Linked DNA regions of Lujinxingia vulgaris. The protein of the gene in region 1 binds, or shares a complex with, the protein of each later gene. Links are inferred from orthologs where the notes say so. Each region holds a gene or a part of one and is shown in the gene's direction. Other genes may lie near its edges.

Evidence for each region. Proteins that work in one complex are often made in the same cells at the same time.
Region 2: the proteins of tig (region 1) and rpsG are in contact, whole or in part, in a crystal structure (PDB 3GTY), measured with the Thermotoga maritima proteins. The link is inferred for Lujinxingia vulgaris from one-to-one orthologs. Residues at the interface, in WP_004081061.1 of Thermotoga maritima: Glu122, Val124, Val129, Leu130, Tyr133, Glu188, Gly259, Ile262, Tyr263, Glu266, Ser270, Glu273, Gln274, Glu277, Arg308, Gln311, Ile312, Ser315, Tyr316, Glu325, Arg329, Arg336, Leu363, Phe366, Trp367, Arg373, Leu377, Arg381, Leu384, Glu387; in WP_004081843.1 of Thermotoga maritima: Lys34, Lys52, Lys55, Glu59, Arg62, Gln63, Glu66, Asn67, Lys69, Val71, Arg95, Ala109, Lys110, Lys111, Gly112, Arg113, Pro114, Glu117, Glu121, Ile124, Ala125, Tyr127, Asn128, Asn129, Thr130, Gly131, Lys135, Asp139, Arg142, Met143.

Annotation. Positions count from the first base shown.
Region 1 is NZ_VOSM01000013.1:79,789-83,647, forward strand. Bases 402-3,263 are described here. They hold tig (trigger factor), read left to right. Parts: upstream 402-1,018; coding sequence 1,019-2,509; downstream 2,510-3,263. Other genes in these bases: clpP (ATP-dependent Clp endopeptidase proteolytic subunit ClpP), read left to right, coding at 2,559-3,206. Outside these bases: ATP-dependent Clp protease ATP-binding subunit ClpX, read left to right, coding at 3,407-3,859. UniProt on the Bacillus subtilis protein: Involved in protein export. Acts as a chaperone by maintaining the newly synthesized protein in an open conformation. Functions as a peptidyl-prolyl cis-trans isomerase.
Region 2 is NZ_VOSM01000009.1:133,015-136,385, reverse strand. Bases 500-3,371 are described here. They hold rpsG (30S ribosomal protein S7), read left to right. Parts: upstream 500-1,634; coding sequence 1,635-2,108; downstream 2,109-3,371. Other genes in these bases: fusA (elongation factor G), read left to right, coding at 2,356-3,371; rpsL (30S ribosomal protein S12), read left to right, coding at 1,172-1,543; FRC98_RS16525 (lasso peptide biosynthesis B2 protein), read left to right, coding at 500-906. Also shown: FRC98_RS16530 (HPr kinase/phosphorylase), read left to right, coding at 1-424; more of FRC98_RS16525, read left to right, coding at 424-499.

The DNA of each region.
Region 1 (3,859 bases):
GGCAAAGTCAACGCCGGAGCGAGGGTGGCGTGGGGCATCTGTAAAAAAAACGCGTTTCACCCCTCAGGAATCGCTTGACAGAGGCCTCAACGCTCATTAACTTCCCGGCCTGTTCGACGCCCAACCTTTTTGGGCCGGTGTCGGCACGGTGGGTATAGCTCAGTCGGTTAGAGCGCTGGCTTGTGGTGCCAGAGGTCACGGGTTCAAATCCCGTTATCCACCCTCAAAAAAACGCCTTATCGCAGTCGTGCGGTGAGGCGTTTTTTCGTTGGTGCGCGATCGAGGGGCGGCCGGCGTCTCGCAGTGCTCCGAAGATGGTGGCGAAGGGGTTGGGGGGCAGCCTAAAAAGGGCAAAAAAACACTTGAACGATAGGGGTGGGGGTGGCATAAGACGCTTCGTTTCGCGGTTTGGGCCGCGAAATCAGCGCCCGTAGCTCAGCTGGATAGAGCGCCGGACTTCGAATCCGTAGGTCGCAGGTTCGAATCCTGCCGGGCGCGCTCAACGTGACGGGACGCGCCGGCCCAGCGCGCGTGCCAGACGGGGCCAGTAGCTCAATCGGTAGAGCAACGGACTCTTAATCCGCAGGTTGAAGGTTCGATTCCTTCCTGGCCCATAATGAGAGTAAGGCGGCGCGCCGACGTCGCCTGCGATGACGGCCAAAGCCGGGTCGAGGCGTCTGCCCGGCTCGGCTTTTATCGTTTGTACGCGTTTTCATCGTTGGAACGACAGGCACCGCACGCGAGAGTGGCGGAATTGGTAGACGCGCTGGATTTAGGTTCCAGTGGGGTAACCCGTGGGGGTTCGAGTCCCCCCTCTCGTATGGAGGTTTGCCGCGCCTTTATAAAGGGCGGCAGCCCGCTGCATCACCGGCGCTCGCAGTGGCGAGTCGCCACCACAAACACCAGGCGTTTTGGCCCTGCATGATAAGGGGCTTAAGGCGCCGATGATCAGGCCGATCCCCACCCCCAACCCGGGGTGTAAACGAGGACGGCAGCACTGCTTAAGGAGAGCAAGCCGATGGCACATCAGGTCGAAGAGACTGGCGAGTTGACGCGTAGCGCGACGATCACGGTAGAGGCGGAAGAGTACAATCGTCAGGTCAATAAGGCCCTGCGTCAGCTCTCGAACCGCGTCAAAATTTCGGGCTTCCGCAAGGGGAAGATCCCGCTCTCGGTGATGAAGCAGCGCTACGGGCAGGCGGTGATGCGCGACGTGATCGAAGATCTCGTCAGCGATAACGTCAACAAGATGCTCAAAGAGACCGAGAACGTCCTGCACGTGGGCGTGCCCCAGGTCACCGACATTCCCCTGGAAGATGGCGGTGAGCTGAAGTTCACGGTGGATTACGAGCTGCGCCCCGAGATCGATCCGATAGGATATATGGGTGTGAAGGTCGAGAAGCCCAAGGCGGAGATCGCCAATGAGGCCGTCGACGCCGAGCTTGAGAACCTGCGTCAGAACAACTCGAAGCTCGAGCCGGTGGTCACCCGTGAGGTCATCGAGACGGGCGACATCGTCACCGTGGACTTTGAGGCCGTGGGCGATCACCCCGAACTTCAAGATATGCGTTCGACTGGCGTGCAGGTTGAGATCGGCTCGGGTCAGACCCTGCCGGGCATCGAAGATGCGCTCACCGGCAAGGGCTTCGACGCGGTGGTCGACTCCGAGATCGACGCTCAGGACGACTTCCCGGTCGAAGAGCTGCGTGGCCAGAAGTTGCCGATCCGCCTGACCGTGACCAAGGTCGAGCGTAAGGTGCTTCCGGAGCTCGACGATGAGTTCGCCAAGACCACCGGTCAGGGCGAGACGCTTCTGGAGGTTCGCTCGGCGATCCGCGCGCGGCTCGAAGAGCAGCGTCAGAAAGAGGCTGAGCAGCTGGCGATCGACTCGATGATGACGTCGCTTCTGGAGCAGAACAGCTTTGAGCTGCCGCCGAGCTTCCTCGATGAGCAGGTCACCCAGGCGGCGCGCCAGCGTCTGCAGATGTTCGCGCAGCAGGGCATCGATCCGGCGCAGTTCGGGTTGAGCGTGGAGGCCATCGCCGAGAGCATCCGCGAGGATGTCGTCGAGCAGATCAAGCGTGAGTTCTTGCTCATGGAGATCGCCCGCAAAGAGAACCTCAAGGTCGAAGAAGAGGATCTCTCCGCTTACTTTGAGCGCCGCGGTGCCGAGGTTGGAGCCAACGCCCAGCAGTACCGGGCTTTTGTGATGCAGAACCAGGATCGCTTCCGCCAGGCTCAGGCCTCCGCGCTGCTCGAGAAGGTGCGCGCGAAGTTGCTGGCCGACGCCGAGATCGTGGACGTGGAGTGGCCCACCGAAGAGGCTGAAGAAGCCGAAGCGGCGCCGGCGGAAGAGGTCGAGGCCAAGCCGAAGAAGAAGGCGACCAAGAAGAAGAGCACCAAGAAGGACGAGGGCGCTGACGATGGCGAGGCCGAGGCCAAGCCGAAGAAGAAGGCGACCAAGAAGAAGAGCACCAAGAAAGACGACGACGCGGAAGCCTCCGAATAAGCATCACGAATAGGCGGAGCCGCGTGTCGGTTGAGCAGTCGAATGATGTGTGCGTCGAAACGTTAAGCAGTACCACGAGGAGCGAGTCATGGCCTTTATCCCCAACGTCGTCGAACAAACCCACCGCGGAGAGCGTGGCTGGGACATCTTCAGTCGACTGCTCAAAGACCGGATTATCTTTCTGGGTACTCAGGTCAACGATCAGATCGCCAACTCCATCATCGCCCAGTTGCTCTTTCTGGAGAGCGATGATCCCGAAAAGGAGATCTCGCTCTACATCAACTCCCCGGGCGGGAGTGTGACGGCGGGGTTGGCGATCTACGACACCATGCAGTACGTCAAAGCGCCGGTGACCACGATCTGTCTGGGGCAGGCCGCCTCGATGGGCGCGGTGCTGCTGGCGGCCGGCGAGCCGGGGCGGCGCTTTAGCCTGCCCAACTCGCGGATCTTGATTCACCAGCCTCTGATGGGGGGCTTGAGTGGTCAGGCGACCGACATTGATATTCAGGCCCGCGAGATCTTGAAGTTGCGCGAGACGCTCAACGGGATCCTGGCTCGCCACACCGGCCAGAGCCTGGAGAATATTGAGCGCGATACCGATCGCGACTTCTTCATGAGCGCCGAAGACGCCCGGGAGTACGGGCTTGTCGATGAGGTGATCAGCCCGCGGGCCAAGCAGGATCAGCCCGAGAAGTAAGGGGGCGCCGGCTGCGGCGTCGTCAGGAGGTTGAAGTCGGTACGGCGCGCTCGATAAGATGCGTGACGTGCCCCGGTGGGTTTCGGGGAATGCCTCCCCGAAACCCACCGTTTTTCGAGGGTAGAAGCAGCCCGAGCGTGAAGGCACAAGGTCTTCGCGATGAAGCGGGCGCAGCATGACCAGTGACACCAGGATATCTCATGGCGAAGAAAGGCAGCGGCGGTCACGCCAACTTGTGCTGTTCGTTCTGCGGGAAGAGTCAGCGCGACGTGCAGAAGCTGATTGCCGGCCCCACCGTCTACATCTGCGATGAATGCATCGGGCTGTGCGGCGACATCATCGACCAGGAGGTCGAGCGAGAGGGCCGCTCCAGCGGCATCGCCAACGTGCCCAAGCCTATCGAGATCAAAGAGATCCTCGATCAGTATGTGATCGGCCAGGAGAAGGCCAAGCGCAACCTGGCGGTGGCCGTGCACAACCATTACAAGCGCATCGACAGCGTCGTCGACAGCGATGGGGTGGAGCTGCAGAAGTCGAACATTCTGCTCATCGGCCCCACCGGCAGCGGTAAGACGCTGCTGGCGCAGACGCTGGCGCGCATCCTGGATGTGCCCTTCACCATCGCGGACGCGACCAGCCTCACCGAGGCCGGT
Region 2 (3,371 bases), on another replicon or contig:
CCTCCTGCTGGCCGGCGCCCCCTCACTCCGACTGGCCCTCCCGCAGGACGCCATCCCCGAGGCCAGCATAAGCCTTCCCACACCCTCGCCCGATCCCAAACGCATCTTCGTACTCCCCGACGCCCCCGCCTCCGGCCGCGCGCTGCCCCTGACCCACCTCTTCAGCCTGGGCGGCGAGCCGCACTCCGATCGTGACTTCGAGCTGACCCAACCCCGCGGCGGACACGCCGCCGCGCTCCTCCTCGACCAGTGTTTTGCCTTCTCCCAGGCCGATCCCGCTGCCGACGAGGCCCGCTTTCGCCGCGCGATGCGCCTGCTGCGCACCTCGCCACTGACCCGCGTGGAGTTTCGCCGCGGCGCAAACACCCTCACCCAGCTCGACGCCATCGCCCACGCCCTGGGCACCAACGCCGAGGCGCACTGATGCCCCTTCGACGCCTCGTCGCCGCCGGCGTCCGCCACGCAGAGGCTTTTGCCCTGGTCGCCGCCGCACACCTTCTTATCGAAACCACCGGCTGGGATCGCGCGCGCGCCGCAAGCGATCGCCTCCTGCCCCGGCGCGGCCGCGATCGCGCCCCCTCACTACCCGAGGCGCATCACGCGCTCGCTATTGCCATCGAGCAAAGCGTTCTTCGCACAAGCCGCCTTATCCCAGGCGCCCGCTGCGCCCCCCGCGCGCTGGCCGCCCGCCACATGCTCGCCAGACGCGGCATCCCCTCAAAGCTCATCGTCGGCCTGCGCCTCAAGCCTCGCCCCGAAGGCCACGCCTGGCTGGAGATCGGCACTCCTCCCGACCTCGTGCGCCTCTTTGCCCGCGATCCCTCCACCTACACCCCCCTGGACGCTCTCACCGGGAAGAGGCCCGCATCGCCCCGATCTCCAACGCCCACGCCATCTTCTGCGTAGCCACTCTATGCCTTGCGATCCTCGATCACCGCTCCACAACGATCCACGCTTGACATCGCAAGACGCCTTTCTATAATCCGCCGTCCGAAGCCCCCCGGTCTGGCCTTTGTCATGCCCGACCACACGCTCCTCGGTGGCTTCCGCAAACGAAATTCGCCGCTCTAAGTTGCCCGTCACCATCCGATGGGGTAAGCAGCCCCGCAGACGGTGATGTCTCCGATATGGTGCAACGCGCCTCTCGTAGGTGCGACAAACAGGTACATGTATGCCCACGATTAACCAACTGGTTCGCAAAGGTCGCAAAAAGATTGTCTCCAAGACGACGGCGCCGGCTCTTAAGAGCTGCCCGCAGAAGCGTGGTGTCTGCACCCGCGTCTACACCACGACTCCCAAGAAGCCGAACTCCGCGCTTCGTAAGGTCGCTCGTGTTCGTCTGACCAACGGTATGGAAGTCACCAGCTACATCCCCGGTGAGGGACACAACCTCCAGGAGCACAGTGTCGTGCTCATCCGTGGCGGTCGTGTCAAAGACTTGCCCGGTGTGCGCTACCACATCGTTCGCGGCACCCTCGACGCCGTCGGCGTCCAGTCCCGCCGTCAGGGCCGCAGCAAGTACGGCACCAAGAAGCCGCGCTAAAACGCCCCGGATTTCTCGCGATTTTTCGCCCGGTGGCTCGCTTTGGCGACCTGTGTCGGGCCTTCGCACCTACGAATTGAGAGCTTAAGTCATGCCAAGAAGAAGAGTGGTCCAGAAGCGCCCGATCCTCCCGGATCCCAAGTTCAACGACAAGCTGATCACCCAGTTTGTCAACGTCATGATGCGCGACGGCAAGAAGTCCACCGCCGAACGCATCATGTACGATACCCTCGATGTCATCGAGTCGAAGACTGGTGGCGAAGATCCCCTCCGCGTCTTCAAGCGCAGCATCGACAACCTGCGTCCGATGGTTGAAGTTCGCTCGCGCCGCGTCGGTGGTTCCACCTACCAGGTGCCCGTCGAAGTCCGCCCCGAGCGCCGCACCGCCCTGGCCATCCGCTGGCTGATCCAGGCCGCGCGTGCCCGCAACGAAAAGACGATGGTCGACAAGCTCACCAACGAGATCCTCGACGCGTCGAACAACCGCGGCACCGCCGTGCGTAACAAAGAGAACGTGCACCGTATGGCCGAGGCCAACCGCGCGTTCGCGCACTACCGCTGGTAATACCCGCGCCGGGCTCCCCCCGACGCGCACATGCTCCATCAGGCGCATCGGACGGTGCCCTCCGAAGACCCGGTGAGGTCCTTATCGCTCCCTTCCGAGCCGATAAGGCCTGACCGGGTCTTCGCGTTTTACTTTCCTTCGGGCTGGAATGATCCACCTTCCAGTCCCGCTCCATCTGCTCTCGCTTCCCCCGAGAACCGGGGACATAAGCGATCCCAACTGCGACCTTCACACAGGCAGGGCGACCGTGGCACGAAGTCTATCTCTCGAAAAGACCCGCAACATCGGCATCATGGCGCATATCGACGCCGGTAAGACCACGACCACCGAGCGCATCCTCTTCTACACAGGGAAGTCGCATAAGATTGGCGAGGTCCACGACGGCGCGGCCGAAATGGACTGGATGGAGCAGGAGCGCGAGCGCGGCATCACCATCACCAGCGCCGCGACCACCTGCTACTGGTCGACCAACGACGTCAAACACCGCATCAACATCATCGACACCCCCGGCCACGTCGACTTCACCATGGAAGTCGAACGTTCGCTGCGCGTGCTCGACGGTGCCATCGCGGTCTTCTGCGGCGTCGGCGGCGTTGAGCCCCAGTCCGAAACGGTCTGGCGCCAGGCCAACCGCTACAAGGTCCCCCGGATCGCCTTCGTCAACAAACTCGACCGCATCGGCGCCGATCTCGATCGCGTCGTGCAGATGATGGTCGATCGCCTCAAAGCCCGCCCGGTGCGCATGCAGATCGCCATCGGTGCCGAAGACGGCTTCCGCGGCGTCATCGATCTCGTCACCATGAGCGCCATCGTCTGGCACGATGAGTCGCTCGGCGCCGAGTACGACATCCTCGAGATCCCCGAAGAACTCAAAGACGAGGCCCAGGCCGCGCGCGAAGAACTTCTGGAGATCTGCGCCGAGCTCGACGAAGAGCTCATGGACAAATACCTCGAAGGTGAAACCCTCACCGAAGACGAGATCCGTCGCGCCGTGCGCAAGGGCACGCTCGCGCTTGAGATCGTGCCGGTCTTCTGCGGCTCGGCCTACAAAAACAAAGGCGTCCAGCCCCTGCTTGACGCCGTCATCCGCTACCTCCCGGCCCCGGTCGATGTCCCGGCGATCGATGGCGTCACCCCCGACGCCTACAAGCGCCTGACCGAAGGTCTCGGCGAGCCCGGCGAAGATGACATGGTGCGCCGCGCGGCCTCCGACGATGAGCCCTTCAGCGCGCTGGCCTTCAAGATCATGAGTGATCCCTACGT